One region of the Paenibacillus sp. FSL H8-0332 genome, then DNA from elsewhere that is predicted to be linked to it. Evidence: predicted binding sites of a transcription regulator. Region 1 holds the regulator's gene; each other region holds the start of a gene.
The links. Region 1 encodes Rex, which represses fermentation and respiration genes when NADH is low (regulators of the CRP and FNR family bind a similar motif). Its sites were predicted from a motif close to TTGTGAAATATTTCACAA; they were not measured.

Region 1 (10,271 bases):
AGCGAGCCATGCAGGTAAACCCCCGACAGATTATCCCCCAGCTCCTCCTTGAACAAATCCACCGCCTGATCCAAATATGCTAATATCTCCAATTTCATCATCCTCCTTGATTGAACATATATGTAGGTTAGCGCTAGCAGACGAGGTATACACTCCGTATATCAATTGATGCACCTCAAACTTTTCAACATGATGGATAAAAAAACGGAGGAACAGATAATCTGTCCCCCCGTTTTTATTCTGCCGCTGAGCGCTTAGCTTAACGATTCGGCAGACTGTACCCCTCACCGATGGCGCTGCCATCCTTGAAACGGTAGAAGTTATAATAGAAGCGCCCGTCTTTTTTGTAAAATAGCTGCCAGGCATATTCCCCGTTATATACACCGGGCAGCAGCCGTTCGATCGTAATGTCCGGCAGCTGGGCGGTTATGATTCCGCGCATCTTCTCTTCTGAGGTTCCTTTGCTCAGCTCTTCGGCATACAGGCCGTTGTCGCCTCCGGCAGGCTTGCCCTCCAAGGTATAACGGACCCACACCATCAGCTCGGTACCCGCTTCATTTTTGCCGGTTAGCACCCAGTAGATCTCATTCTCATTCCAGACGGATTTCTGGGCCTTGGTAACCTCTGTTAGCCCGGCACGCGCCTGGGCCAGCTCCTTGGCCTCACTCCGCTCGTTCCACTGATCCTTCATAATGTAGGCATAGAACTGGCTTAGTCCGAACAGAAGGAGCAGCACCACGGTAATCCCCAGCCAGATCCATTTTCTCCTCTTCTTCTTCACCACGCTGCTTCCTTTCCCGTTCCCCTGAGTTACCGTTTAAGCAGGCTCTCGAACGTCTCCTGTGCTTTGTGACGGATGGCTTCTTCATCAAGTGTCAGGCATTGTCCATGCTTCACAACCTGCTGGCCGTTCACCCATACATGCTCCACATCCTTGGCGCTGGCCGAATATACAGCATGGGAGAGCAGATCGGTATGCGGCAGCATATGCGGCTGGTCAATATCAAGCGCGATGAAGTCAGCCTTCATCCCTGCTGCAAGGCGGCCTACACCGCTTAGGAAAATAGACTGCGCTCCGTACTCCGTAGCCATCAGAAGCGCCTCAGGAGCCGGTACCGCTGTTGGATCACCGCTTACGCCCTTGTGGATCAGCGCAGCCAGCCTCATCTCTTCGAACATATCCAGATTGTTGTTGCTTGCCGCGCTGTCCGTACCCAGGGAGACCTTAACCCCGGCTCTCAGCAGCTCCGGAACACGGGCAACACCGCTGGCCAGCTTCAGGTTACTGCCGGGGTTATGCGACACGCCAACGTTATGGCGGGCCAGAATCCCGATTTCCTCATCGTTCAGATGAACCCCGTGGGCAATAAGCGAAGGACGGGTAAACATCCCCAGCTTCTCCAGATGTGCGACCGGACGAAGGCCGTAGTCGGCCACGTTCTGCTCCACTTCATGGCGCGTCTCGGACATATGGGTATGCATCGGCAGATCCAGATCATGGGCAGCCTGCACAAACTTCATGAAAAACTCTGGAGGACAGGTGTACGGGGCGTGCGGCGAGAGCATGGTCGTAATTCTGCCGTCAGCCTTGCCATGCCAGTTACGGGCAAAAGCAATCGCCTCAGCGAGCTTGGATTGCTGTACATCTTCCGGGCACAGCCCAATTACGCCGCGCATCAGCACAGCACGAATACCGGACTGCTCGGTCACTTCCGCTACCCGGTCCATATGATCATACATATCGAGGAAGGTTGTTGTGCCGCCCTTCAGCATTTCCAGCACGGACAAAGAAGTTCCCCAATATACATCATCACCAGTGAATTTCTCTTCCATCGGCCACATCTTCTCTTGCAGCCAAGTCTGAAGCACCATATCGTCGCCGTATCCGCGCAGCAGTGACATGGCAGTATGTCCATGGGTATTGACCAGACCCGGCATGAACAGCAGACGGCTGCCGTCTACGACCTGAGCGCCATCCTCCACTGCCGGCTCAGCTTCACCTATGTAAGTAATCAGGTCATCATCCAGGGTCATATACCCGCTCAGCACTGGCTTATCGCTGCCGGGAACCAGAAAGTGCCCATTCTTGATTATCGTGATCTTACTGCTCATCTTCAGCCGCATCCTTTCCATCATGCAAATAATAGGCCAGGCTCTGCAGATCTGTAGTGAAATCAGCGGCGTGAATCCGGATATTGGCAGGCGTCTTGAGAATAACCGGTGCGAAGTTCAGAATCGCCTCAATGCCGGAATCCACAAGAATATCGGCTACATTCTGGGCTTCGCTGTCGGGCACAGTAATGATCCCGATCCGGATTCCCTGCGAGCGGATTGTACTGCTTAGCTCCTCCATCGGCTGCACAACCAGCGAGTTGATCTGCTGGCCCACCTTCGGCGGATAGGCATCGAAGATGGCAGTGATCTTCATCGTATCCTTCAAGTAAGCGTTGTAGTTAGACAAGGCATGACCGAGATTACCGGCTCCAACCAGTGCAACATTAATTTGCTGGTCAAGCTTCAGGATGTGACGAATCTTCTCAATCAGATAGGACACATCGTAGCCGATGCCTTTTCTGCCGAAATCACCGAAATAAGCCAGATCCTTGCGGATCTGGGCGGGGTTCAGATCTAGCTTTTGGCCAAGCTCCTGAGAAGAGACTGTGGAGATTTCACGTTTTTGGAGATCGTTCAGGAACCGCAGGTACACTGGAAGTCTGCGAACGACGGCCTCCGATATTTTATCCGATTTCATGTATTCTCCTCCTTAAAAGTTTTGTTAGACCCGTACAATTATAGCAACCGTACCCCGCCGCCTGCCGGAGTGGCAGAGGAGGCGGGAACGGATCATCAGGTTAATCATGACTTATTAATAATAGCAATAGCGGATGAATTAGGAAACCCCACCGTCTTCCAGCCATTCGGCGATTCTCGGAACCATCTGCTCGGTGAGCATATGCTCCATCTTGGGACCGGGGAGCGAGTACAGGAAGTACTTCCCGTAATAGGATTCAATCACTCTGGTGTCATAGACAATCACGATCCCCCGGTCCTTCGCCGTACGGACCAGCCGCCCGAAGCCCTGCTTGAAGCGGATAACGGCCTGCGGCACGGACAGCTTCATGAACGGGTTCTTCTTCTGTGCCTGAAGCAGCTCCGACTTCGCCTCAGCCAGCGGGTGATTCGGCGGCTGGAACGGCAGTCTGACAATCGCCAGGCAGGTCAATGCTTCTCCAGGAATATCAACCCCTTCCCAGAAACTGCTGGTACCAAGCAGGACGGAGGCCGGGGTGTCCTGGAAGCGGCGGATCAGCTTGCTCCGGCTGCCGCCCTCCACGCCTTGTCCCAGCACCGCGATATCCTGCGAGGCAAGTGCCTCCTTCAGCGGATCGTAGACCTGGCGCAGCATTTTGTAGGAGGTGAACAGCACCAGCATCCGTCCCCGTGTAGCTACAGCCGTCTCAGCAAGGGAGTGGACTAGCGTGTCCACGAATCGGGCATCCCCTATACTTCCCTTAACGCTCGGGAAGTCGCGGGGAATGACCAGCAGTGCCTGCTCACGGTACTTGAACGGCGACGGAAGCAGCGCAGTCATCAGACGCCCTTGCTCCGCAGCCTCACCAAGGCCCAGGTTATCCATCATGAACTGGAAGGATTTATCCACCGATAAGGTGGCCGAGGTCAGGATAATGCTCTTCTTCTTGTCGAAGAACAGCTCCCTGAGCTGGGTGCTGACATCTACGGGAACGGCATACATTTGCAGCGACTTGCCCTTATAATTGCCGCTTCCCTCCAGCCAATACACAATATTCTCATCATTCAGGCTCATGAAGAAGCGAATCTGCTCTCTAATGGATGCCAGGTCCTTGAACAAGCCGCCTATATCCGTCACAAGACTGTCCGAGGAGGACTGGCTGTCCGTGTCACGCATCTCACTGAGCATCTTGTCACCCTTGCGGATGATATCGCTCAGACTGAGGTTCAGTGTATTCTCAAGGGCAGCCAGCTCCTCCCAATCCTTGGGCTTCTTGCCCGGCTGCAGGCGCGCTACCAGCTGGCCTGCTTCACCGGCCCCGGCGTCACTGCGCTCGGGCAGCAGGCTAAAGAGCCTGTCGCTGAGCGCATCCCAGGATTCCTTCACGGTCAGCAGATCTGGATAGATCCTGTCGATCACGCCGCTCCATTCGGAAGCCTGCTCACTGCCGGAAGACTGCAGGCTCTGGCGGAGGGCAGGCAGCTGCCCGCTCCGGCTATCTTTGTAGAGACGGGTTAAGGTATGGGCGAATGTGAAATATTTCATCTGCATGCCAAGATGCTTGCCGGCAATATCCTCCAGATGATGAGCTTCGTCAATGACAAGATGCTCGTAGGCCGGAAGAAGCTGATGCCCGGCTTTGACATCTGCGAACAGCTTGGAGTGATTGGTGACCACCACATCGGAGATCCCCGCTTCATGCTTGGCCCGGTGGTAATAGCATTTGCGGAACCAGGGACAGGCGCGTCCCAGACAGGAGTCGGTATCACTGGCTACAGTCTCCCAGAAATCGCCGCCCCGTCCGCTTAAGTTAAGCTCCTCATCATCCCCGGTTGTCGTCTGGGTTAGCCAGACAAGCATTTGCGCAGCGGTAATTGCTTCTTCCCTTGGACTCGTAAAGTCCTTTTTGTTCATTCTATGTTCGAATTTGCGCAGACACAAATAGTGCCCTCTTCCCTTAAAGATGGAAGCCTTGAACGGGAACGGCACAACGCTGGTTAAGAGCGGAATATCCCGCTCCCGCAGCTGGTCCTGAAGGTTAATGGTATGGGTGCTGACCATCACCTTCTGATCACTCTTCACACTGTGGTAGATCGCCGGAAGCAGATAACCCAGCGATTTGCCGGTGCCTGTTCCCGCTTCAATCAGCAGATGCTTATCCTGCTCAAGCGCTGTAATGACCTCATGGATCATCAGCTCCTGGGCTTCACGGCTCTCATACTGGGGAAGCGCAGCCTTCAGCCGCTTGGTTACCTCATCCATATATTCCTCAAAGGTAATATTCTCCAGCGGATTGACGCTTCCTTCCTCCCGGGGCGTAGCCAGCTCTGCCCAATCCCCCACCGCCAGCGCAAGCTGACGGTAGAAGCTCAGCTCACCTTCCGGCTGGAAGGTCTCCATCTCCCGCTCCCGCAGCAGACCGTCGAAATACCAGGCCATATCACTGTCTTCGTCCGCGAACAGCTCATTCAGGCGCTGAATGGTCAGCAGCGGCAGACTGTGCAGCTCTTCCAGACATTTGAGCAGCACAATAGCCGTGGCAAGCGCATCGCTGTCCGCCTGATGGGGACGGTCATGCGTAATGCCGAAGTGGCTGCTTACCGCGCCTAACTGATAGGTGCTCAGCGAGGGAAAGCATATTTTGAGAAAATCGATCGTATCCAGAATCCGCCCCTGAAACGGCAGATAGCCGCAGCGGTCCAGCGCATTCTGCAAAAAATGAAAATCAAACGCAACATTGTGTCCGACGAGGACCACATCATCCAGCAGCGGCACCAGCTCCATCATCATCTCATCGAGCTCCGGCGCATCCTGTACATCACTGTCTGTAATTCCGGTCAGGCCCGTAATAAAAGGAGGGATTGGCGCTCCGGGCTTGACGTAGGAACCATACACCCGGGAGATCGTCCCGTCTTCTTCTATAATGGCAAGGCCAACCTGGATGATCTCTCCCACAGATTGGGTTCCCGTAGTTTCAAAATCAAGCACGGCAAATTTCATTATAAGTTCTATTCCCTTTCACTTGAGACTCTTTATCAGCATAACAGAAGTTACGAAAAAAGGCGATGCACACCCCCGGGAAGTGGGGCGCATCGCCTAAAGAAACCGAGGATAAGTTATAAAAGCGAAACCAGCTGATGGCCGAACTCCAGCTTCCCGCCCCGCCTGCGGCACACCTCCAGATTAACGCTCGGCTCCGGCAGATCAGGGTCATGCAGCAGCGACAGGCTGAACAGCTCACTGGCTTCTTTAAAACGTTCCTGGGAAGCCCGGATACAGCCCAGCGCATTATAGATCATCGCCTTCAGCTTCACCTCACGAATCAGGCCCAGCATGTGGTCCAGATGTCCCCAGGCAATCTCGCCTTCCCCCTCCTGGAGGTAAGCCATGGCCAGATACAGGCGGGCAGCGAGGCTGTCCGGATATTGTGCCGTAACCTCACGGAACTGTTCAATGCACTTGCGGTACATCAGCAGCTTGTAATAGCCCTGTCCCCTGACAAAAGCATCCATCCCAAGCTCAGGCGCTTCTTCCTCCGGCAGTTCCTCAGGCGGAGCCTGGAAATCCGCCTGTTCCCGGAACTCGCTCAGCTTCTCGGCAAAGACCAGCCACTCATCCATTACATTATCACTGATTCGGTGGAGCATATTATACTTGGATAAAAGATCGCTTCGGCGGGCACCCTCCGCAGTAGGGAAGTCGGTTTGGATCTCCTGCAGCATCTTGTTCATCTCAGCAAATAAATGTTGAAACACCGGACATCCCACCCTTACTGATAATGAAGTCAGCTTAAGCTTGCCTGCCTTCATTTTTCACAAGTACAGGTGTCTTCATCCCTGCCATTGATTACATGGCTCAAAGTAAGGAATTCAGGCAATTGTAGCGTGAATCTCATGATCCGCCAGCTTCACTGGCTTATTGCCCGCATCTACGAACACTACAGTCGGCTTGTGCGCCGCCAGCTCCTCGGAGGACATCATAGCGTAAGAAATAATAATCACGGTATCGCCGGGCTGTACCAGCCGCGCCGCCGCCCCGTTCAGACAGATGACGCCGCTGCCGCGCGGGCCGGGAATGACATAAGTCTCCAGACGGGAACCGTTATTATTGTCCACGATCTGCACCTTCTCGTTCTCCAGCAGGTCAGCGGCTTCCATCAGTTCCTCATCAATGGTAATACTGCCCACATAATTGAGATTGGCTTCAGTGACCGTTGCCCGGTGGATCTTGGATTTCATCATATGTCTAAACAAGAGCGTGTGCCTCCTTAGGAATAAATACATTATTATCAATCAGACGGGTTCTGCCGAACTTCACGGCCAGAGCTATTATAACCTCTCCGCCCGCATCCGTCAGCCTGCTGCCGCCTTCCAGCTCTTCCAGATCAGGGAAGGTTAGAATCTCAGCATAATCAATGACTGCAAGCGGCGATTCAGAAATGACCGAGACCAGCAGGCTCCGTGCTTCCTCTACCGTACGAATGCTGCCCTCTTCCATAGCCTGACGCACTTCGCGCAGGGAACGCGACAATACCAGCGCCTGTCTGCGCTCCTCGCTGCTCAGATAGACATTGCGGGAGCTAAGCGCCAGCCCGTCTTCCTCGCGCACAATAGGACAGGCGATAATGTCCACGTTCATGTTAAGGTCAGACACCATCCGGCGGAGAACGGCTACCTGCTGGGCATCCTTCAGTCCGAAGAAGGCGTAATCCGGCTGCACGATATGAAACAGCTTGCTGACCACTGTAGTTACTCCGTCAAAATGTCCCGGACGCGAAGCGCCGCAGAGCTGTGTGGTCAGCGAGGAGACCGTTACGCCTGTGCGGATCGGCTGCGGGTACATCTCTTCGACACTGGGGATGAACACCAGGTCCGCACCTTCACGTTCAGCCAGCTCCAAATCACGCTGTTCATCCCGTGGATAGGAAGCAAAATCCTCATTCGGGCCAAATTGCAGCGGATTGACAAAAATACTCATCACCACTGTGCCGCTCTTCTCCCCTGCTTTACGCAGCAGACTGGCATGTCCTTCGTGCAGATATCCCATGGTGGGCACAAAACCAACTGGGCCATGGCCCCCTTGACGCATATATTCAAGCGCTTCGCGCAGTTCAACAATTGTTCGGATGACTCTCATTTTATTTCGCTCCTTTGCCGGCATTGCCGTATAAAGATTCCAGGACGGTCTCATCCGCGCTAAACACATGCTCTTGCGCAGGGAACGAGCGGTCCTTCACTTCCTGAACGTAGCTGGTGATGCCTTCACGGATCAGAGAACCGACATCGGCGTAGGTTTTGACGAACTTTTTCTCCCGGTAAGGAGAGGCATACCGCAGGACATCATGGAATACCAGAACCTGTCCGTCACAGTAACGCCCGGCACCAATGCCTATGGTCGGTATGCTGACAGCCTTGGAGATGGCTTCTGCCACTTCCTCCGTGACCAGCTCCAGCACAATGCCGAAGGCCCCGGCCGCTTCCAGCGCCTTCGCTTCGTCCATCAGCCGCTGTGCATCCTTGGCATCCTTCCCCTGAATCCGGTAGCCGCCGATCATATTGACCGACTGCGGGGTCAGGCCGATATGGCCAAGGACCGGAACTCCGGCTGCTACAACAGAAGACACTGCAGAGCAGATTTCGAGGCCGCCTTCCATTTTGACCGCATGGGCCTGGCCTTCCTGCATCAGTCTGCGCACACCGCGCAAGGTCTCATCCACGCTTCCGTGGTAGGTCATGAACGGCATATCAGCCACTATAAAAGTATTAGGCGCTCCGCGCTTCACCGACCGGGTATGGTAGACCATATCCTCTATGGTAACCGGCAGCGTGGTATCATAACCAAGCACGACGTTCCCTAGGGAATCGCCGACCAGAATCAGGTCAATTCCTGCTTCCTCAGCCAGCAGGGCTGAAGGGTAATCATAAGCGGTGATCATGCTTAAGGGCACACCATCCGTTTTCATTTTTTTCATTTTGATAATATTCAGTGCGTGTTTGTCTGCCATTTGCTCTCATTCCCCTTTTCCATAAAATACGCGTTCTCCGCGCAAACAAAAAAACCCTTTAGCATTAGTCCGCTAAATAGGTCCGAAGGGCAAAAAAGAGTCACTCGCGATCGTCCCTTCTGTCTCGGTCCTTACGGCTCAGAGCAGAATCCAACGTAACCGTTACATCCAGTTATGAAGGTACATCCGGTAAACAATGTCCTGTTAAAAGATACAATTGCAGGAGTACAGCTCGCTGTGCGATGCCGCCTCTTGTTGACAGTATACCAAAAAAGGACAAAAATAAAAACCTTAAAATATGACATGGCCGCCCTCTTGGTTTTGAGGAGCGGCCTTGTTGACACACCTAGATCATTTCGATTTCACCGGACAGTACGCTCACTACCTCACCGGATTCGTTACGTAACAGCAGCCCGCCGTTATCACTCAGTCCGACAGCAGTAGCCTCGGTGCGGCCTTGGGGAGTGTTCACCCAAACCTGCCGCCCCAGTGTCACCGACATCGACTCCCACAGCTGCTTCACGGGCTGGAAGCCTTGCTCCAGATATACCCGGTATAGATATTCGAGCTCCTCCAGCACGGCTTCCGCAAGCCTCATGCGGTCTACAGGAATGCCCCCGCCTTCGATCAGCAGCGATGTACCGATCCTGCGTAGCTCCTCCGGGTAGTCCTCTTCGGTCAGATTGGCAGCAATGCCGATACCGGCGATACAATAATGCAGCCCGCCTTCCCGAAGCGAGGATTCCAGCAGGATTCCACAGATTTTGCGGCCGCCGGCCAGCAGGTCATTCGGCCACTTGATGCCGGCTGGCACTCCGGTAACCTCACGGATCGCTGTGCAGACAGCCACTCCGGCAAGCAGCGTCAGCTGCGGAGTCAAGGCAAGCGGCAGATTAGGACGCAGCACCAGGCTCATCCAGATTCCTTTGCCGTGGGGGGAGTGCCATTTACGGCCCATCCGCCCGCGCCCGCCGGTCTGCGCTTCGGCCATAACCGTCGTTCCCTCCGGGGCGCCGCCCTCGGCTAGTATTTTGGCTTCCTCCTGTGTGGAACCGACAGTATCCAGCCGCTGAATCCCCTTGGTCCAGCCGGGTACGAACGTCTCCCGCTTCAAGACGCCGGGACGCTGCGCATGACCGCTATTCATCTCTATCCATCCTTTGCGCTGCTTCCAGCAGTAATTGGTTGTCATTGGCAAGGTCACCCGCCGCGACAGCCAGAAGAAGCTGGTGCAGCAATACGCCCAGCCACGGGCCGGGACGCTTCTCCAGCACCGCTGTCACCTCATGTCCGCTCACCGCCAGCTCAGCGAGCGTGCGGATCGGCATCTCTGCGGTCCAGGACCGCAGGAGGCTGGTGGTGACAGGGGGGGTGGCGGGTGCGCCTACGTCACTGGCAGGGACGTCTACCGACGTGACGGGTGCGCCAGTGTCTGCAACAAGGACGCATGCGGTCGCGGCGGGTGCGACTGCGGCTGTGGCAGGGACGGCTGCGGCCGGGCTGGTCGCACCTGCG
Region 2 (10,271 bases), 1.7 Mb from region 1:
TGATTCTTCATGGACAGCATCTCCTTATATGTATGCTTAGAATTATTTAGTATAAATCCAACCATTGTGGCATCGCTATCCCTGTTGTCCCTATCATATATGTGTCAGTCTAATTCAAAGAGATTGAAGTGTAAAGTTAGTGTCAAACAGCTACGACTCAAAAAAGTGGCCCCGCCGGTAACCGGCAGGGCCAAAGTCTATTGTAAGGGGGTCATGGGTCTACTATACTGAGCGAAGCTTAATGCCAGATGAAAAACACATAAAGGTTTAATGAAAATGATTGAATATATCCAGTAGCAAAAAGAAAGACCCTGCCGAGGCACGGCGGGGTCTTCCATAAATGGTTCCACTGGGGGGTGGAGAACTTCACTATACTCCCCGAACCTTAAAAAAACATAAACCGGGGCTGAAGGTTTCCTTAAATTTACTTACATCAGATTCCTCTCTCAAGCCACAGGAATCTGATGTACGATCTGATCCAGGGTGACCTCCTGCAGTACATTCTCCATCGCCTTCTGCGCAAGAGAGAACACTGGAACAATAGCGCCTGCAATGTTCTTGCCTACCGGACACTCCGGGTTCGGATGCTCATGGACAGAAAACAGAGAGTCCTCTTCCACCGCATTCACCGCTTTATAAATCTGCAGCAGCGTAATATCAGCTGCACTGCGGGCAAGCTTCGCTCCGGCCACACCGGGACGGACCTCCACCAGTCCGGCTTTATTCAGCATACCCGTAAGGCGGCGTATTACCACCGGATTTGTATTCACGCTGCCGGCGATCCATTCGGAGGTGCTTTTGCCGTCTTTATTGCTGTCAATTAAGGTTAGAATATGAATAGCCACCGCAAACCGCGTGCTGATGTTCATGTCAATCACTCCTTCACACTGGCCGGAAAACTTCCGCCAGATGCAACTATAATAGTTACATTTCGAGCAATTGTCAATCCCGTGGGGAGTTTACTGACAGCAAGCCGCTATTCACTGTCATACGCCTGCAAAGCCACCGGCAGGGCCTGAATCACCACATTGCCTACTGCCGGAAGGGGCAGCAGCACTGCGCTGATGATCTCATCTCGGGTTGCGCCGAGCGCTTTGGCATGCTTGACATGAAAGGGCAGCCCACTCTCCAGCCTAACCGCCGCGAGTACGGAAATATAAGCAATCTCCTCGGTTTTAGCATCCAGACTGCTTGCGGCATCCAGTTTCTTCACAATTTCGCCAAGGGCCTTTTGCTGCTCCGGCGCTTCCTTCATAAACGTCATAAAGGCTTGACTGACTTGCGATACATTATCCACTTTAATAAACCCTCCGATTTTGGAAAAAGATTCTTGCATTCCATATCATAACATCATCTTTAGTATGAGGGTTTCTTGCGTAATGCATACATTACAACTGTTAAATATTCCTATATATCTTCAAGCACTGGTCAAAATAATCGGCTTGCCCTTGGTGACCACAATCGTATGCTCAAACTGGGCTACGCGGCTGTTGTCGGCAACGCTGAGTGTCCAGCCATCCGGCTGCTGCTCTACAAAATCAGTGCCTGTGGACAGAAACGGCTCGATGGTTATGACCTGGCCTTCTTTCAGCACCGTCGTTACACGCGGATTATAGAAGGGCAGAATCTCAAACGGCTTCTCATGCAACGCTTTGCCGATGCCGTGGCTGCACAGGTTACGCACGACTTTATAGCCGCGCTTCCGTGCTTCCGACTCCATAACCCGGCCGATCTCGTTAACCTTCATGCCTGCCCGGAGGTGATTAATCACGCTCATCATGGTCTCTTCCGTACTCCGGCAGAGGTGGATCAGCTTCTCATTATATGGAGGCAGTTGAAACGATACCCCGGCATCGCCAAAATAACCGTTCAGCTCGGCAGAGACATCAATATTAATCAGATCTCCGGCCTGAATCACACGTTGCCCCGGAATTCCATGCGCCACTTCTTCATTGACACTGATACAGGTCGTTCCAGGGAAGTTGTAGGTTACCTTTGGAGCAGATTTTGCGCCAAAATGGTTCAGAATCTTCGCCCCCACTTCATCCAGCTCCGCAGTCGTCATTCCGGGAACTACACTTTTCTTCATCTCCGCGATGGTGTGGCCCACCACTGCACCCGCCGCCTTCAGTCCTTGCATATCCTGGAGCGTCTCGCTCGTCATCCCTGCTCACATTCCTCTCGTTATCAAAGCTTCACCTTGAGTATGTATCCTACAAGTATAACAGCCTTGTTACGCAGAGTGAAATCAACGTATATCTTAGCTTATTGCACCTACGGCCTTCATCCAGGCATCGGCGATTAAGGCATGTCCTGCAGGCGAAGGATGCACGCCATCCCCCGCCCAGAAGGCAGGTTCAGCCTTGACAGATGCCGCTGCGAACAGACCATCCAGCGGCACGAGCACAGCGCCGTATTCACGGGCCAGCTCACGCACGACATGAATTTTCGGGTCCAAATCCTGACGCCAGCCCTTGCGGTCTTCCGGCACCGGCAATACGAACGGCTCCACCAGCACCAGCTTGGCATCCAGATGCTGCTTGGTACGTTCAATCAGATCCCGGTAGGACGACTCGAATTCCGCCGCTGTAGTCTCCTGCCCGGAATCATACCACCGCCAGGTATCATTTATTCCAATATAAATAGACACCCAGGTTGGCTTCAGCGCAAGACAATCCCTCTCCCAGCGCTCCTGCAGATCGACCGCCCGGTTGCCGCTGATTCCGCGGTTCAGGAACGTAAGATTCTTCTCCGCATACTGAAGGCCAAGCCGGGCGCCAGCCATCAGCGCGTAACCTACACCCAGCGATGAGGCATCGGCGTAATTGCGTCCACAATCTGTGATACTATCCCCCTGAAACAGGATGATATCGTTCTTTTGAAATGGCATGCCTGAAATCCTCCTATGAACACATTTGTAGTATGTAAACATGATCATTATAGCAAATAGACTTTCCTGCGGACACGTTTTCATTGAAAATTATTCCTAAAATCAGAAATCCCCCTAAGACTGCCATATGACAGCCCCAGGGGGATCTTAGTATAAAAAATTAATAGGCCAGGCTGAACAAGCCATGGATATGAGTCAAGTAACGGATATTGCTGGCTTCCTTCATCAGCGTGGCCGGCAGCCCCTTCAGCGGAGTGGAGTTACCGCCAACAATGGCTACTCCGTCTTTGCGTCCCAGGCTGGCGAGTGTACCGGAATTTACCGGGCTGAAGGTCTCCTGCGGTTTATCATTAAGATAAGCGAACAGATTGTAGCCAATCAGCTCACCCATCTGCCAGGCGATCTGTGCCGTTGGCGGATAAGGACGGCCATCCGGCGCGAAAACAACGGCGCTATCCCCGGCTACAAATACATTTGCGTGTGAAGTCGACTGCAGGAACTCATTTACCGTGGCCCGGCCGCGGTTGACTTCAAGACCCGATTCACCAACCAGCGGATTGCCCTGCACCCCGCCGGTCCAGACGAAGGTGTTCGCCACAATCTGCTGCCCATCCTTCAGATCAATCGTATTGTCGGCTACCTTCGTAACCGGAAGACCAGTCAGGAACTGAACCCCGCGCTTCTCCAGGCTGGCCGTAGCACGCTCAATCAGATGTTCCGGCAGGACAGGGAGAATCTTCGGACCCGCTTCAACAAGCAAAAGCTTGATCTCAGCAGGATTCACTCCATATTGCTTCGTCAGCTTAGGCAGAATGTCGGCAATTTCGCCTACCAGCTCTACGCCGGTCAGTCCGCCGCCGCCGATCAGAATCGTAGCATCTGCCGCGTTTCGTGTTTTGGAGTAGTCACGAATCCGGTCTTCAATGTGCCGGCGAATCCGGAGCGCATCTGCTGCTGATTTCAGCACCATGCTGTACTCTTCAAGTCCCGGAATACCAAAGTACGCGGTGGTACTGCCCAGTCCAACAACGAGAGCATCATAGGTCAGCATGACGCCGTCCGAGAGAATAACCTGCTTGTTCTCAGCGGAGAACGAATTGACCTTGGCAATTTTCAGATCAATATCCTTACCGGTGAACAGCTTCGCAAGCGGCATGGCAACCGCCTGTTCAGATGCACTGCCCGCTGCAAGCCTGTGCAATTCTGTAATAATCTGGTGAGTTGGATACTGATTGACTACCGTAATTTTGGCTTCCGCTTTGCTCATATATTTACGTACGGTTAAGGCACTTAGCAGCCCGCCGTAGCCTGCACCTAGAATTACTATATGTTTTGACATGATATTTCCTCCATCCGTACAATTAAGTATTACGGGCTATTTACCCGATTGACGTTCACCGCTGACTTGCAGATAGGCATTCATGAACCGGAGAGCCTTCTGTACCTGCGGGTCCTTGATCATCTTCATCATGCCGAACAGGCTGATCGTTTCGCTGCTTGCATCTGCGCGGTCTTTCGCTTCAATGACTGTGGCCGCCAGATTCTTGGCAGTGCCCACCACAGGACCCGCCATTTCCTTGATCGCACCGACCGTATCATTTTTGAGTACTTCATCCGTAGCAACCGACTGCACAAACTCTAGTGATTTGGACAAAATACTAACCATTTCTGTGATCTGCGGCAGCTGTTCGACCAGATTAATCAGAGATTGCTGAACCTCCGGCTTCAAAAGCTCTTTCAGCACATCCTCTCTGGGAGGGGCTGCTTCAGGTATTTCTTGTTCAGGCAGGGATTGAGTAACAGTTTCTGACATATCGAAGTCTCCTTTAACAAATGGTATGCTTGCACAATTACATCCAATAAAACAATGTGACTATTATAACACTCTATTTGTTATTATTGTCACAATCTTTTTGCCTTTGCAACCTATTTTTGTGATTTTTATCACTTCCTCATCGGTTTTATCGAACTCGACCGTTTAATCAGGTTAAATTTACAAATTATTATGTTTTTCCTCATTGACGTATACAGAGAGTCGTGATATCTTAAGCAAGTAACTAAATGTAAGTTTATTAATTAATATCAGCAATTTATTATAACTAAGCAACATACATAATTAGATGGAGGTAATGACTTATGAGTACTTTTTCCGAATTGGTGCAGTCCCGCAGATCAGCTAATAATTTCTTGGAAGGTGTTACAATTCCGCAGAGCGAACTTGAAGAGATGTTCTCCCTGGCCCGTCTGGCTCCCTCGGCTTATAATCTTCAGCACACGCATTACAAGGTAATCAGCGATAATACCGTGAAGGAAGCCATCCGCAATGATGCGTATGGTCAATACAAGATCCACACTGCATCGGCTGTTATTGCGGTGCTGGGTGACAAGAATGCCTATCTGCAGGCTCCCGAAATCTATAGCGGGCTTAAGCTGCTGGGAGCGATGAGCGAGGATGCATACGAGCAAACCATTCAATCCATCAACGATGCTTATACCGGGAACGATGCGTTCCAGCGGGATGAAGCGATCCGCAATGCTTCTCTGTCGGCGATGCAGTTCATGCTGATTGCCAAGGATAAGGGCTGGGATACCTGCCCGATGATCGGCTTCAATCCGGAGGCTGTCAAGGCTACCCTCGGTCTCGGCGACCATATGGTTCCGGTGATGCTGATTACGATCGGCAAGGATAACCAGCACAAGATCAGACCGCGCGGATACCGCAAGCCGGTTAATGAGTTTGTGGAATTTATCTAATACAATAACTCTTTCTCTTTTAAAAAGGGTCTTCCGGCTAATTCGCCGAAAGACCCTTTTTGTATCCTGCCGTATTGTTAATTTCGCACTCACCGGGCATACTGCAAAATCGCCACAGCCGCACGCTCCTGCCGCTCTACATCCGTGCTGTTCAAGGCTGCCTTCAGGACAGCCAGCGCCTGCGCTACTGTAGCTTCATCCACCTGAACCGGACAGGCCCCGGCGGCACTTCCGCTATCCCCGGCCTGATTCTCTAGCCAAAGATCCATTCGTGCTGCGGGCAGCACTCCTGAATAGACTGTTATTCTACTGTCAGATGCAAGCAGCTCTGTTGCAGCCGGATTAACCACAGCGAGGGGCAGACTCTTCAGCCAGGTAACTCCGCGCCGGTGGGCTGTGCTATCCTCTGTGCCGCTATGCCGGGTATCATAGAAGTAATCGCCAAGGTCCCCGAGGTACACCCACTCTTCATCGGCGATCAGCACATAATCCCCATCCTGCATCGCATTGACGAAGATATCCAGGGTATGGGTTGCCCCCTCCAGCTCCTGCCCGTGATAGCCGGTGGCAGCCAGCTTGCTGCTGATCTCTTCTCTGCTGTGCTGCTCCAGATCACCCGTGCCGGGATAGCCCGCACATATATAATTCTCCTCCAAAAAGGACTTCAGCAGCCCGCTGCCGAGTTCCTCAAGATTAATTCCATACAAGCTCATTTCTGTGTCCTTTCCCTCCAGGCAAGGCTGCCGGAGTGTACGAAGCATTGAAACCATTCTTTCCATTATACAGCAAAGGCTGTGGAATTTGAATTCATCAGATTCTACGTAAAATACAGAATAACAGCGCTTACAAGACAATTCCTCAAATAGAAAGGGTATATTTAAAAATTTCGGCTTTTTACTATTCTCCACACGGACGGTATAATTCAGGTATCAGCTCAAGGAAACAGACACTGCAGGAAGAACATAGGCCAGGGCAGAATCTCTGGCAGCTAATCTTAAGCAGCGCTCCTCCTTGTGACTGAGACTATATCTTTGATCCTGGCATTCCCGCCTTAAGTGAGTCCCTGCACGAAACGGTATGAGCTTCTTAAAGCTCACTGGCTTCTTAGGCCCCATCCTATCGTGGTAAGCGGATCAGTTTTGAGCAGTTTGAATGTGCAGGATAGGCAAATACACTGCCGCCTCGGACCATTTCTACCCGGCTGAGTACAAAGGATAGGATAAGGAGTCTGAGACTAACATGGGTATAGTGGTAACCATATAAACCTCTATTGTTGATGTACTGATCAACAATAGAGGTTTATATGTGTTGCGGGGACTTAGCGCCGCTCTAGGTTAACGCAGGCCTTCAGCCACTTGTAGCAGCATCTCTCTGGTGACTTCAGCCGATCCGGTCCCTACCTCATGCATTATATTTCTCTCCTCGTTCTCCCGCAGCTCAATCCAGCGGATGTAAGCATAATAGCCATTGCTGTTATTCTCATATGCTTGGTGAATCTCCACATACAAGGCCTCTTCAGAACCTACCTTCAGATGCTCAACCTTTGTATCCGCCCAAACATCAGACATTAGCTGTGCCCACGGAGTAAGCGGGGAATAGGTAACGGAGATGAAATCATTCTCTCCCTTAGGACCTTGATATACCAGCTCAGGACTTACCGTCCCGGCCAGCTGGTTGGGTACATTGAAGCTCTTGATCCAGGCATAATGCTCACCGGGCTTCAGCCGTTTGGTTAGAACATTGGTGTATTTTTTAACCCAGGAATCATCAGTAATGCCCACCTTACTGTCGGATCTTCCTTCGGCAAAATGATATCCTTCCGGCAATCTGCCCGGCACGCTCAGCTTACCAGCGACAGGCTCTATAGCCTTCCTCCAGCTCTCGATATCCTTGAATATCTGCGGACGGTTAATCATACGGAGCTCTTTCATTCCGTTTGGCCTGGCAATTAACAGCATAGCCGATTCATTCACTCCAAGTTGAGACTGAATATCCGCAATCATCCGCCGGGTATTGTTGCCAAAGGCTGCAGATTCATTCCCTTCCTGCTGAATGTTCACTTCCAGCCTGGTGGCTCCATAGGTAACCTGCCATAGCCGCTCCGCACCATAGACCACGCCGCCGAATAGCATCAGTCCGCAGAGTACCAGGGCGATCCTCGCTGTCCCGCGCACGCGCACGGGCCTCCCGGTTAGAGTATTCCCTCTCTGTTGCGGCTGATGGAATTGCTCAAAGCTCGCTGCTAACCGCTGCTCCAGCGGCTCCGGCATCGTTGTATGTTGTTTATACCTGTTGACCTTCTGTTTCAGTTGACTTTCGGCAGACATGTCCATTCCCCCTTCATCTCCTCTTCCTCCGTAAAATCCGCTTGCTGCCGCAGCTTACGCAGCGCCTTATGGTGCCTGGATTTGGCGGTTCCCAGCGGTATGTCCAGGGCAGTGGCAATCTCGTCATAGCTGCATTCCCCATAGTAACGCAGGACAATTACGCTACGGAGCTTAGGCGGCAGTCCGCTGACCAGCTGCATCAGCTCTCCCTGCTGTTCCTGGACCAGAAGCTGCGCGTCCGCCCCCGGATACAGACTCTCAGCTGCATGCTCCCGGCTGCGGTTCATGAGCCGCAGCCTGCGCCAGCTCCTCCGCTTCCAATTGCTGCATTGTCTCACAATCATTCCGTTCAACCATGCCCCGAATGGCCGCTTGCCATCATACTTCGACAGACTGCGGAACAGTTCGATGTAGATTTCATTGACTACATCGGCCACATCCGCCTGACGGTTAACCAGTAGACAGACCGTCCCGTATACCTGCTGCCTAATGGTATTATGTAGTAAGGTGAATGCTTCTTTATCTCCTTGTTCCAGCCTTTGCAGACAATCCCGAAGCTCTTCTTCTGTCATCTTCCTCTCCCCTCTCTATATTGCTTACACTCTATATTGGTCCGCTGCCGGCGGAAGGTTCCCTTGATATGCAATTTATTACATCCTGACATATCAAAAACCGGCTGCCCATGAGTTTCGTCATGTGCAACCGGTGATTCTGCTGCTGCCGGAAACTGCCCGGAGATGATTTACAGCTTACAAGGGCTCATTCCCCCATACCAGACTGCCGGAGATGTAAGCCGGAAGCTTAGCCCAATCCGCAGGAGCAGTGCCAGCTGGATTGAAGGAAAAATCGCCGGTCTGGGAGTAATTGCTCCAATCTGCCTTGGAGGCCCGCATCTGGATATCGATACTGGCTCCCGGAGCAAGCGAGCCTGCTGCTGCTGTGAAGCCCAGCTCCAGGTAATGATCCGATCCGCTCAAGGCTGACGGAAGCTTCACGAACGTCCCTGTAACATTGGCGCTTCCTACCTGGGACCAGTCACAGAAGAAATTCTGGGCCTGCTCGCCATCACTGGTGTAATAATATCTGAGCTTCACATCAGATAGTGAGACTGCCGCTGTGCCGGTATTCACCAGCTTGATCCGCGGGCTGAGGGCATTGACATCATTAGCCGTGCTGCTATTGAACATCTGGACCTTCAGACCGCCGTCCACCGGCGCTGTCGTATCTGTCACCGTGACCGCCAGGCTCTGCGGTGCGCCTGCACTGAACTGGAAGCTCAGCGTGGTTGTTCCCACAGCCTGTGCTGCCAGATACGCCTTGTGGATCGTCACAGCTGATCCGCTCACCGTATAATCCGTTCCGGCGGTTAACGCCGCCGAACCATTTTTAATAGAAGCTAAAGTATTCCCGTTCAAGGTCATCGTCACTTCGATGTCGCTCTGGTTCCCTGTCTTCTTGTCGAAGCTGGCCGTGACTGGTGTTATTGTAGAATCGTTGGCCGTTGATGTCGTATCTGCCACCGTAACCGTTAAGGTCTTCGCAGCTCCGGCACTGAAATGGAAGCTTAGTGTTGTTGCTCCGACCGGCTGTGCCGCCAGATAAGACTTGTGAATCGTCACCGTTGAACCGCTGACTGTATAATCTGTTCCGGCCGTTAACGCCGCAGCCCCATTGGTAATGGAATCCAGGGTATTCCCATTCAAGGTCATCGTTACTGCAATGTCGCTCTGATTCCCCGTCTTCTTATCGAAGCTGGCAGTGACCGGCGTGATGACAGAGCCAGCTGCCGGAGGGTTCACCGGATCAGCATATAAGGTCCCGCGGCCATTAGTCCCGAGATAGACACGGCCATAAATGCGCGGATCTCCTGTAATCGCCATATTGATTCTGGCATACTGATGATTATCATCATTAATCCGCACCCAGCTGGCTCCGGCGTCATCCGAACGGAAGACTCCTCTAACACCATCAATCTGGGCCACCGTATAGAGTGCCATGTAATTCTCACCCGGTGCGGCCTTACCGAACCCGATCAGGTCCGCTTCTTCCACATTGCTCAGCTTCGTGAAGCTGGCACCTGAGTTGGTAGAATGCCATATGCCATACTTATCCTGCGGATGTCCTCCGGCAAACCAGATATCGCCTTCCACGCCCGGCATGGCCTTTAGGCTCACTTGCGCCTGGCTCGGCTGCAGGCCGTTCACGTTATTGGCTGGCAAGCCGGTCGCAGCCGTAGCTGTGAAGGTGGCTCCGCTATCTGTACTGACATAGAGCTTGCCCTCATAGAAGCCATAGAATTT
Region 3 (10,271 bases), 280 kb from region 1:
CCTTTTGTCCAGAGACGGTCTGCTGCTCGTGAAGCATCACTGTCCGTCACATTGACCACCAGCTTCGTGAAGGAAGCTGGCTCCCCTTCAGCCAGCATAAGGGAGAATTGCCGCCCGATATACCGGTCATCTTCCACAAGCTCCGTATGCAGCGCCTGCGAAGACTTCAGGACGAAGCCCGAGAACAGCTGATTCCCGGTTGTCAGTGTACTAGCCATAATGGCAGTCACCGCACCCTCCTCCCCGCTGCGCTGCTCCTTCCACATGCTCTGGCCGTGTTCCTCATGAACCATGCCGAAGTCAAGGCCAGTACAAATATCCACCTTACCCGTGAAATTAAGCGCGGTGAAGCTAATCTCCTGCATCCCCAGATGAGACGTCGTCATACTTACCAGCCGCGTGAAGCGGAGCTTCAGCTTTTTCCCGTCCGCCAGCAGCCAGATGAACTCCCGTGTATAGGTTCCCGTCCGGAAATCCAGTCTGCGGGAATACTTCTCAATGCGGGAATGAGCCAGATCCAGCGGTTCACCATCCACCGAAATCCGGGTATGCAGCCAGTCTACCGCATTCACCATATACCGCAGCGACCGGATAATACCCTTATAGTGGTTGCCGACCTCCATTTGCTCATTCAGTCCATTGAAATAGCTGCCCGGCAATGAATCGCCGCTGTAGCCCTCGTCCGCATACCCCCGTACCCCCATATACTCATTACCCAGTGAAAAAATCGATTCTGAAGTCCGGTTTCGCTCCAGATCGAAGCCCTCCTCAATAATTGCCCATGGATCGACCTTCAGATATGGATCTGCTACTTTTGCCATGTTGGAACTCTCCTTCGCTAAGAGAATACTCGGTCTGTTCCGCCGCCCTATACGGAGGTTCGGACGCTCAGTTTCAGAGTATCTCTAAGCTCCTTCTGGACCAAGGTCTGTGCGTAAGAGAGTTATGTGTATTTTTACGGAATGCGGAAATGTGTGACCAACGCAAAAAAGCCGCTTGCTCCCAGGATCTATCCGGATTAGGAGACAGCTGCTATAATATTCTGTAGTGCAGGGCAAATGAACCCGTTCTGGTCCAAAAAAACATCAACTCTCACACAAATGAAGTGAAAATTATCACAATGTTAAAAATTCGACACTTTTACGGGAAAATATTTACCCATAAAGAGGAATTTCAAGGTATAATTAATTTAAAATTTACTGAAAAACTGAGGGAATAAAGGGGATGTCGATTATGATAAAGGAACATTATAATGTTATCGAAGCCCGCGGCAATACAAACTGTTTCTCCGAACAGAACTTTAACCGGCTTTTGGTCACAATGAAGGAACGCATGGTCCCAGAGGGTTCTCACCTGTTTTGGGAAGGCGACTTTTCGGATAAATTGTTTTATATCAAACGTGGACGAGTGAAATTAACCAAATCAACAGACGAAGGCAAAGAACTGATTCTGTATATGTATCAGGCAGGTGACATGGTAGGCCAGGCAGACCCGTTCTTCAGCACGAAGCATAGCTTCACCGCCGAAGTTATTGAGGAAAGTGAAGTTGGCGTTATCGAGCAGAAGGATCTTGAGATTCTGATCTGCCAGCACTGCGACTTCGCTATCGACTTCATGAAATGGATGGGCATTCATCACCGTCTCACACAGACGAAATTCCGCGATCTGATGATGTACGGCAAACCGGGTGCACTCTGCTCCACACTGATCCGTCTGGGGAATACGTATGGCGAGAAGACTGGCGACAGCATTCTCATCAACAAAAAAATCACCCATACCGATCTCTCCAACATGATCGGCGCTACTCGTGAGAGCGTCAACCGCATGCTGAGTGATTTGCGTAAAAAAGACGCGGTAGAGTATGAGAATGGCATGATTGTCATCAAGAATCTGACGATGCTTCAGGAAATCTGCCACTGCGAATTATGTCCCAATGAAATTTGCCGAATTTAAATTTAATTTCCTATCAATAATACCCTCTATTCACCTCATTGAAACATATCTGACCCCATAAATTTAATAGAGTGGTCGAAGGCGCCCTGTCCGGCGTCTTTTTTTCTGACTACTCCCCTTCATTAATAAGCTATACCCACACGAGCTCTTATGAAATCGCTAGCTTCAATTTGACTATAGGTTAATTCCGCTGTATCCGCTACAGATATTTCAGTACCGCCTTCGGGCAGAATATCTTGTCTCACACGATAAATTCCCAAGCGTTCTCCGTCTCGCAAAGCGGTTGGGCACACAATGGTCCATTTCAGCGTCGATCGCTCCAGCAAGCGATAGGCTTGTTCATGTTCCTCTGCGGCACGGGTGGACCTGCGTTTAGATTCGCTGGATTGATAACGCAGGAGTTCAGGCGAAATCTCACTTTGGAGAACACCCGCAGTTCCTACGGTTATAATGCGCTCTATCCCCTCCCCATACATGGCTTCGATGATAAAAGGCATACTGTCTGAAAGCGTGGTTGTCCCGTCAGTGTTCAATGCACTAATAACTACATCATTTCCCTGCACTGCCCGGGCGACATCATCTTGATTAAGAACGTTACCTTCGATAATCGTCAGGTTGGCATGGAGAGGATGAACCTTCTCCGGTGTGCGGACCAGCACTGTCACATGATGTCCATCTTGAAGAGCATGGGTAACAATGTGGCTCCCCACCCGGCCGGTAGCACCAAGAATCAATATATTCATATGAAAATAACCTCCTGGTAAGAATTATCCCTATTATAGCAGGGATAGAGCGACAAAAAAGCCCCGCAGCCATGTAGCAGCTGCGGGACTTTATACGGAGAAGTTAGCTTGCTTTCTTAGTCTGAGGGGTAGCAGATACGTTACGCGGAGTTCGCACAGGTGAGATTAGCCAGTAGGCCATGCCGACGAATACACCGCCGCCGATGATATTGCCTAGCGTAACAGGAATCATGTTGTGGAACCAGCCGGCGATGCTTACAGTCTCTGGATGATTCGGCAGCAGCACAGCTACACTGAGGAGTGTCATGTTCGCTACACTGTGTTCATAGCCGCTCGCGATGAAGGCGAACAGACACCACCAGATCAGCACCAGCTTCGCCGCTTCACTCTTGGCGCGGGAGGACATCCAGAGCGCCAGGCAGACCAGCCAGTTACAGAGAATGCCGCGGAAGAACAGCTCCGAGAACGGCAGGCTCATCTTCTTGGCTGCTGCCGCGAAGATCAGATGCTCGGCAGGCGCTGCCTTGAAGAGACCCGATCCCTGAATCAGCAGGGCAAGAACTACTGCACCGGCTACATTGCCGAGGAATACCAGGACCCAGTTCTTCACGGTGTCCCAGACCGTAGTTCTCCCGGCAAGCGTGCTTACCGTGAAGAACATATTATTTCCCGTGAACAGCTCTGAACCTGCGAATACAACCAGGGTCAGGGCAATCCCGAAGGATGCGCCCATAATCAGCGGCTGGAACGGTGACTTGATCGCGGCCAGCGGCGCCCCCAGCGAGAAGATCAGAATAATACCAATACCTACATAAGCTCCTGCCAGGAGTGCCGCCAAGAAATACTTGGGCAGGCTCTCATTCATCTTGTCGCGTTTGCCTACGGCTGTCTCAACGATATTCTCTACGCTCTGCGTAAACATATCAGCACCTGCTCTTCTTTAAATTTATAGCCTTGCTACTGCCGCAGGCAAAGTGACCTTGACGACTCCGCCATCCACGGCTGCCGGATAGACTTCGGCCTGGCCCTGGTCCGGAGCCTGAACCTCTCCGGTGCGCAGATCGATTTTCCAGTCATGCAGCGGATCGTACAAATAATAGCCTGATACTATCCCCTCAGCGAGCGGACCGCCCTTTGGGTGGGGACTATGGTTCTTAATGGCATAGAAGGCGCCAGCCGATGTGCGAAATATGGCTAATTCTACCTCTCCTGCGTTCACTACCCGGCCAATCTGGGGCATGAAATCTTCAACAGCTCCTACTGTATACTCCCGGTTACTCCGTTCCATTATGCTCTCTCCCTCTCCCCTTAAGACTATACCTGTGTCTGCTCGAACAACGCGGTGCGGGTGTTTTTGTCATCCAGCATTTTTTTCCAAGGATCACTCACCTGGGCCAGGGCAAAGTCAATACGTGCCGCCAGCTCCTTACGGTTGTCGTCACTGCCCATGATTACAGTCTGGATATGCTCCAGGCCCATGCGCTCTACCCATTCGGAGGTTCTCTCCAAGTAATTACCGGTCTCACGGTAATACTGGATGACCGCGGAGCAGACCTCAACCAGCTCCTCGTCGGTTTTCACCTTGCAGAAGGCATCTGCGATCCGTGGTTTAATCCCGCCGTTGCCGCCGATGAATACTTCCCAGCCGCCGTCATTGCCGACAATCCCAATATCCTTCGTGCAGGACTCTGCACAGTTACGCGGACAGCCGTTAACCGCCATCTTGAACTTGGCTGGCATATCCAGCCGCTCATACTTGCGCTCAAGCATAGCGCCCATGCCCATGGAATCCTGTGTGCCGAAGCGGCAGAACTGCGAACCTACACAGGTCTTCACCGTACGCAGGGATTTCGCATAGCCATAGCCGGAAGGCATATCCAGCTCCTCCCACACCTTTGGTACATCCTCTTTTTTAACACCAATCAGATCCAGGCGTTGTCCGCCCGTCACCTTCACAACCTTCACATCATATTTCAGGGACACATCGGCAATCCGCTTCAAATCCTCAGGAGTCGTCACCCCGCCATACATCCGCGGGATAACTGTATAGGTTCCGTCCTTCTGAATATTGGCGCTCATCCGTTCATTGACGAACCGGGATTCCTTCTCATCCTCATGAGTGTCGGGGTAGATCATCCCCAGATAATAGTTCACTGCTGGGCGGCATTTGGAACAGCCTTCTGCCTGCTTCCAGTCCAGGACATGCATGACTTCCTTGGTGGTCTTAAGGCCTTTGGCTGTAATCTCCGCTACAATCTCATCCCGGCTAAGCGGGGTACAGCTGCAAATGCCCTGCTTGGCGCTTTGCTGGAAACTGTCTCCGAGAACAAACTGCAGAATCTGCTCAACCACAGGCTTACAGCCGCCGCAGGAACGGGTTGCACCCGTACAAGCCTTAATCTCATCCACTGTAGTGAAGCCGTTCTCCGTAACTGCATCCACAATAGCCTTTTTGGTAACCCCGTTGCAGCCGCAGACGATTTCTTCATCGGCCATCGCTTCAACGGACATCCCTTTCTTGGCTCCGCCTCCGCCGCAGCAGCTTGTGCCCATAACTTCATCATAGATTTCATTGGTCATCTCTGTGCTGTTTTTCACAAGCTTCTGCAAGTTCGCAGACTCCGTTACATCACCGAACAGAACGGCACCGACAATCACATTATCCTTAAGCAAAATCTTCTTGTAGGTTCGCTTCCATTCATCCTTGGCAGAAATGACGGTATGCTCAGGCGTTTCGGTGAATTCACCAGCGGAGAACACATCTACCCCGGAAATTTTGAGTTTGGTTGCTACAACTGAGCCTTCATAGCCCGGAGTCTGTACCCCGGACAAATGCTTGGCGAGAACCATGCCCTGCTCAAATAGCGGTGCAACGAGTCCGTAGCAGGTTCCCCGATGTTCTGTACATTCGCCGACAGAATAAACATCTGTCATAGAAGTCTGCATATAATCGTCAACTACGATCCCGCGGTTAACGGTAATTCCGCTGTCCTTCGCAAGCTGGACATTCGGCTTGATTCCAACAGCCATCACTACAAACTCTGCCGGCAACTCACTGCCGTCACTGAAGCGTAGACCAGTAACCCGTTCTTCGCCGGTCAGTTCCACAGTCTGCTTGCCCATGGCAAATTTCACACCTTGACGCGTAAGTTCTGCCTGTAGCATTGAAGAAGCGGTACGATCCAGCTGACGCTCCATCAGATCCTCCAGCAGATGCACAACAGTAACATCCATGCCCAGATTGACAAGACCCTTTGCAGCTTCAAGACCTAGCAGGCCTCCGCCGATCACAGCCGCCGTGCGGTACTGCTTCGCTGCTGCCAGCATTGCATCACAATCCGCGATATCGCGGAAGCCGACTACTCCATCCTTGGTGCTGCCGGGTACGGGTAAAATAAAAGAATTCGAGCCTGTTGAAATAATTGCTTTATCGTAAGGAACCGCCAGTCCATTATCGGTCAATATTAGTTTGTTCTGTTCAGCGATCCGGGTAACCGTTGTGCCGGTATGCAGTGTAATATGATTATCTTCATACCACCCGAGATCGTTGAGGATGATGTCTTCAATCGTCTTGCTGCCTTCAAGTACATAGGACAACATAATCCGGTTATAGTTGGGATGCGGCTCACTGCCGAAGACAGTAATATCATAAGCCCCGCCCAGCTTTAGAATCTGCTCAATAGTGCCTACTCCCGCCATGCCATTCCCAATCAGCACTAACTTTTCTCTTTCCGCTGCCACTGGTAGACCCTCCTTCAGAAACTCTGATTTCTACTAATCCTAACCTCATAGTGAAATTATACTGTCCCCCATTCCTTGGCAAGTGTGACCACAGTCACACGGTATGTGAATTTTTTCACACAAGTGGAGATGACTTCTCCCTTCCTTACTTAGGACAACTTATGGCATGAAGCACAGGAATTCTTTTATTCAAAAAAAAACGGATACCCATGCAGTTTCGCACAGATATCCGTTCATTCGGTACATGATCTCACTTATTTCATTTCATTCACTTATTTCAGTACCAGAGAGATTTCCAGCTTGTCCTGCGGACTGAGCTTCATGTCCACTCCATTACCGAGCAGACCTTTATCGTTAACCTTCAGTCTCCATTCCTCGCTGCTGAGCGGGGTATAATCCATCACGGTAAGCACCGTCCGGTTATCTTCGGCAAGCCGAACCATACCACTGTTCTGGAGCAATCCCTTGACGGACATATCCTGCATAAAAGAAAGCACATGCGAATGTGTCAGCTCCGGCTGCTCGCTCCCCCCGTTCACAGTGATGATGACAGGCTGAAACATCTTTCCGGTTGCCGCAGGCCCTGCTGACATCGTAATGGCCGAACCCGGTTCCAGGGTCGTATTCAGCTCTTGAACCTTTTTGCCGTTCACCTGAACCTCCCAGCTCATATCCTGACCCAGCGAGACCTTATTCACCTCAAGAATGTTAGTTCCATCACCTGAAAATGTAACAACGCCGCTCTTCTTAAACAGCTCTATCATTGAATTCCCGGACACGTAAGCTTCGTTAAGCAGTCTGGCCGAGCTTCCGGCCATTTCGCTGTCACCTACCTTAACCGAAAAGGTTAACCCCTGGCCTCCGTTACTGCTACTGCTATTCCCTGATCCCAAGCCGCAACCGCTTGCCGCTGCCAGCAACAGAAGGCACAGCATTAAGCGCATCCATTTCGTGGACATCCCACGGCACCGCCTTCATATGTAATTTCCCAGACTCTTTAAGGATAACGCATAGAGGAAGGGTTCTCAAATCATTTCTGCCGGAAGAAAAAGTAAAAAGTCCCCGAAGGGACTTATGAGTTGCATGAGATCCTATTGATAACGCAGGAACAGAATATTGTTCTCCAAATGCACATGCTCAAATGTCATGCCTTCCAGTTCTTCAAGGCGGGCATACGTCAGGCGATAAGTGGTGCAGGCATGCGCGGGAGGTGTGTAGTCATTAGTAACTCTACGCAGCTCACGCAGAATCTCTCCGGCCCCGTCATGCTCAGCTTCCAGATTATGCAGCAATCCGCGCAGCTCAGCAAGTCCTTCTTCGCTTGGGTTCTGAGTGTAGGCCAGCATCTTAGGGAATTCGCTCTCTTCTTCCTTCGCCGTATGCTGCAGCAGCTCTTCACGCAGCATATTGAACAGACGGTGCATCTCTCCGAGGTGCGGTGAATCCTCACCGTGAACGCGGAACACCTTGGTTACATTTTGGCTGATTAGCGGAAGCTCTTCACGCAGGTAGCGGTGATGCTTGTTCACAATATAATCCACCAGCTCCTCTGACGAAGCCTCGTTCCAGGCGGTATCCTCTTCCAGAACCGGATGCTGCTCCTGCAGTTTGTTCAATTCCTGAACCATTGCTGCCGGGTCAAGACCCTTCTCGGCAGCGGCTTCAGCCAGCGGCTTTGCGCCTCCGCAGCAGAAATCGATCCGCTGTGCCTTGAAATAATCTGCGGCCTTGGGGAACTGAAGGACAATATCCCTTACCATTGCTTCCGGGGTAAAACCCGGTTGAATTGTTGTATCGTTTAATTGATTGGACGCCATGTTGGCCCCTCCTCAGTTTAAGATGTAGGTTTGTGCTTCTTTTCACTTCTACACCTTATCACTGGCTTTAGGCCAAACTTGTGATTGTACGCACTGAATATAACAAATTTTAATGAACGCGAACTTCTAGTTTTCTTATGTCAAATATACTAGACATTTTGTTCTATATATTTTACAATATGCGTGAGGTGAGGGAATGGGGAAAAATCTGAGGCTCAAAGCCTCGAGAGCGGCAAGAGACATGTCGCAAAAGCAACTGGCGGATGCTGTGGGGGTCACAAGGCAGACAATTATCGCGATTGAGAACGGTGATTACAACCCGACCCTGAGGTTGTGCATTGACATTTGTGTAACACTTGGGAAGACGCTGGATCAATTATTTTGGGAGGGAACGAAGGATGAGCAGAACGAACCTGGATGAGAGACAATTGCAGAAGCGGCACAAGGCGGGGAATCAGGCATTTCTTTTGATGGCATTCTTATTGCTGGCAGACATGGGGCTGCAAAACTACGGAATGAAGTGGCTGGAGTATCCGCTTAGCAATTACGCAATTTTCATGCTGGGTGTGGGTTCCTATCTCGTACGGCTGATCTGGAGCGGTGCATATGTGGGACCGGGCGGAGCACAGGGCGGAGCAAAAGGTAAAAACGTACTGGGTGCACTGCTGGCAATAGTGGTGGCAGCCTGTATCCTTATCGTTACCTTCGTGAATCCAACCCCCGCCCAATCAGCAGCTGACAGCGGTGCGAACGGGAAGGTGATTCTGATCATTTCTGTTACAGCAGGACTGGTCATCTTAAGCACCGTGTACTTGATCCGGCGGAGGAATAACCGGGCGGAGTAGAGCGGCTTGTGCTGCTGTGAGTGCATAGGAGAAGAATTAAAGAATTTAACAAAGAAGCAAAAGAAGCGGAGGGGAAATTTGGAACTGGAGGAGCGGAGCGATCGCCTTTGTGTTTGGATTTCTACCGCGAAGAGCGGTACTAATCAAGAAATCCAAACACAACAGCGGCCGGAAGTCCAAATGTTCACAGCAGCGACGACCTGGCTTCAAGTTCAACTCTTTTTTTCGAGTTTAACTTTTTTATCGAACAGTCGCCTGCATATAAGTCCGCTTGCCCTGCGCATCCTTCAGGTAGGGGCCAAGTCCGGCGAACCGTGAATGGTCCACATATACACCCGTCATCCATCTGCCTTCGGTCAGGCCGCCGTTCCACTGCAGCACCAGATCGGGGGCAGAGATCCATTCCTGATACACTCTGATCTTCTTGTCCTTATATTCTTTGGCTGGTTTGTTCAATTCGCTCAGCGGTGCCGGGGTCAGATAGGTTGGCACGAAGTATACCGAGATTAGCTCCATATCCTCCTCACTCAGAAAAGCCTCCTCCCCCAAGTAAGGCTGGAGCAGCCGCGTGTTCTCATACATAGACCAGATCACAGCTTGAAGTACCATGCTCTGGCTAATTCCATTATGAAAAGTAAAACGGCGCTGAGCATTTGAGCCACTCCCTTCCTTTGCCGTTACCGGCTCCAGACAATGCCGTTCACAGCCGATGCATTTCCAGCCGGACGGGCCTTGAATCCATTTCTGAAACACGCTCCCGCTGTCATTGTCCCCTTTATATAGAGATGAAATGATCTCATAGGGCACACCGATCCACGCAGTCCACAGAGAATCCGGGAGATGGTTATGAAGCATGAACAGCACCTTGTCATAGATCAGCTGTACTTTAATCGAAGCAGTCTCCAGTTCGGCGACATCCTTTTTTCCATAGGTTATTTCCCGGGAAAACAAGGTGATGGTCATGGTCCTCGCCTCCTAAAAGTTGTGTGAGCCCTCCGCTTCCTTCCATCAGCATCGTCCAAAACACATCCCGTAAGCATCCGCCTGCCGCATAACCCTGGGCTTTTCCTACTTTTGTTAACGCTTCCACACATCCGTAATATTTAGTATGTTCTATTATATTACACAGGTAGGGCCTAAGTGCAAGGTTTATTTGGGCAAAAGCCGCATAA

Region 2: a site for Rex is predicted at 4,823-4,840, ahead of NST43_RS11325 (DUF1641 domain-containing protein). Genes of this name have one in related genera too.
Region 3: a site for Rex is predicted at 8,285-8,302, ahead of ric (iron-sulfur cluster repair di-iron protein). Genes of this name have one in related genera too.

What each region holds. Positions count from the first base shown of each region.
Region 1 is NZ_CP150145.1:4,397,098-4,407,368, forward strand. It holds gene NST43_RS18975 (aminoglycoside adenylyltransferase domain-containing protein) at 1-92, opposite strand, end outside; gene NST43_RS18980 (DUF5590 domain-containing protein) at 260-781, opposite strand; gene NST43_RS18985 (amidohydrolase) at 811-2,112, opposite strand; gene NST43_RS18990 (redox-sensing transcriptional repressor Rex) at 2,102-2,752, opposite strand; gene dinG (ATP-dependent DNA helicase DinG) at 2,891-5,752, opposite strand; gene NST43_RS19000 (hypothetical protein) at 5,869-6,507, opposite strand; gene panD (aspartate 1-decarboxylase) at 6,622-7,005, opposite strand; gene panC (pantoate--beta-alanine ligase) at 6,998-7,888, opposite strand; gene panB (3-methyl-2-oxobutanoate hydroxymethyltransferase) at 7,890-8,756, opposite strand; gene NST43_RS19020 (biotin--[acetyl-CoA-carboxylase] ligase) at 9,103-9,903, opposite strand; gene NST43_RS19025 (CCA tRNA nucleotidyltransferase) at 9,896-10,271, opposite strand, start outside.
Region 2 is NZ_CP150145.1:2,654,236-2,664,506, reverse strand. It holds gene NST43_RS11355 (hypothetical protein) at 1-11, opposite strand, end outside; gene NST43_RS11350 (Rrf2 family transcriptional regulator) at 447-869, opposite strand; gene NST43_RS11345 (carboxymuconolactone decarboxylase family protein) at 977-1,336, opposite strand; gene map (type I methionyl aminopeptidase) at 1,418-2,164, opposite strand; gene NST43_RS11335 (SGNH/GDSL hydrolase family protein) at 2,261-2,890, opposite strand; gene NST43_RS11330 (NAD(P)/FAD-dependent oxidoreductase) at 3,051-4,229, opposite strand; gene NST43_RS11325 (DUF1641 domain-containing protein) at 4,266-4,703, opposite strand; gene NST43_RS11320 (nitroreductase family protein) at 5,027-5,644, shown strand; gene NST43_RS11315 (hypothetical protein) at 5,734-6,357, opposite strand; gene NST43_RS11310 (hypothetical protein) at 6,979-7,971, opposite strand; gene NST43_RS11305 (sigma-70 family RNA polymerase sigma factor) at 7,950-8,543, opposite strand; gene NST43_RS11300 (X2-like carbohydrate binding domain-containing protein) at 8,721-10,271, opposite strand, start outside.
Region 3 is NZ_CP150145.1:4,681,412-4,691,682, forward strand. It holds gene NST43_RS20400 (glycosyl hydrolase family 65 protein) at 1-821, opposite strand, end outside; gene NST43_RS20405 (Crp/Fnr family transcriptional regulator) at 1,237-1,953, shown strand; gene NST43_RS20410 (SDR family oxidoreductase) at 2,076-2,696, opposite strand; gene NST43_RS20415 (formate/nitrite transporter family protein) at 2,800-3,618, opposite strand; gene nirD (nitrite reductase small subunit NirD) at 3,643-3,984, opposite strand; gene nirB (nitrite reductase large subunit NirB) at 4,011-6,437, opposite strand; gene NST43_RS20430 (hypothetical protein) at 6,710-7,396, opposite strand; gene ric (iron-sulfur cluster repair di-iron protein) at 7,529-8,224, opposite strand; gene NST43_RS20440 (helix-turn-helix transcriptional regulator) at 8,451-8,675, shown strand; gene NST43_RS20445 (DUF6773 family protein) at 8,653-9,099, shown strand; gene NST43_RS20450 (hypothetical protein) at 9,340-10,062, opposite strand.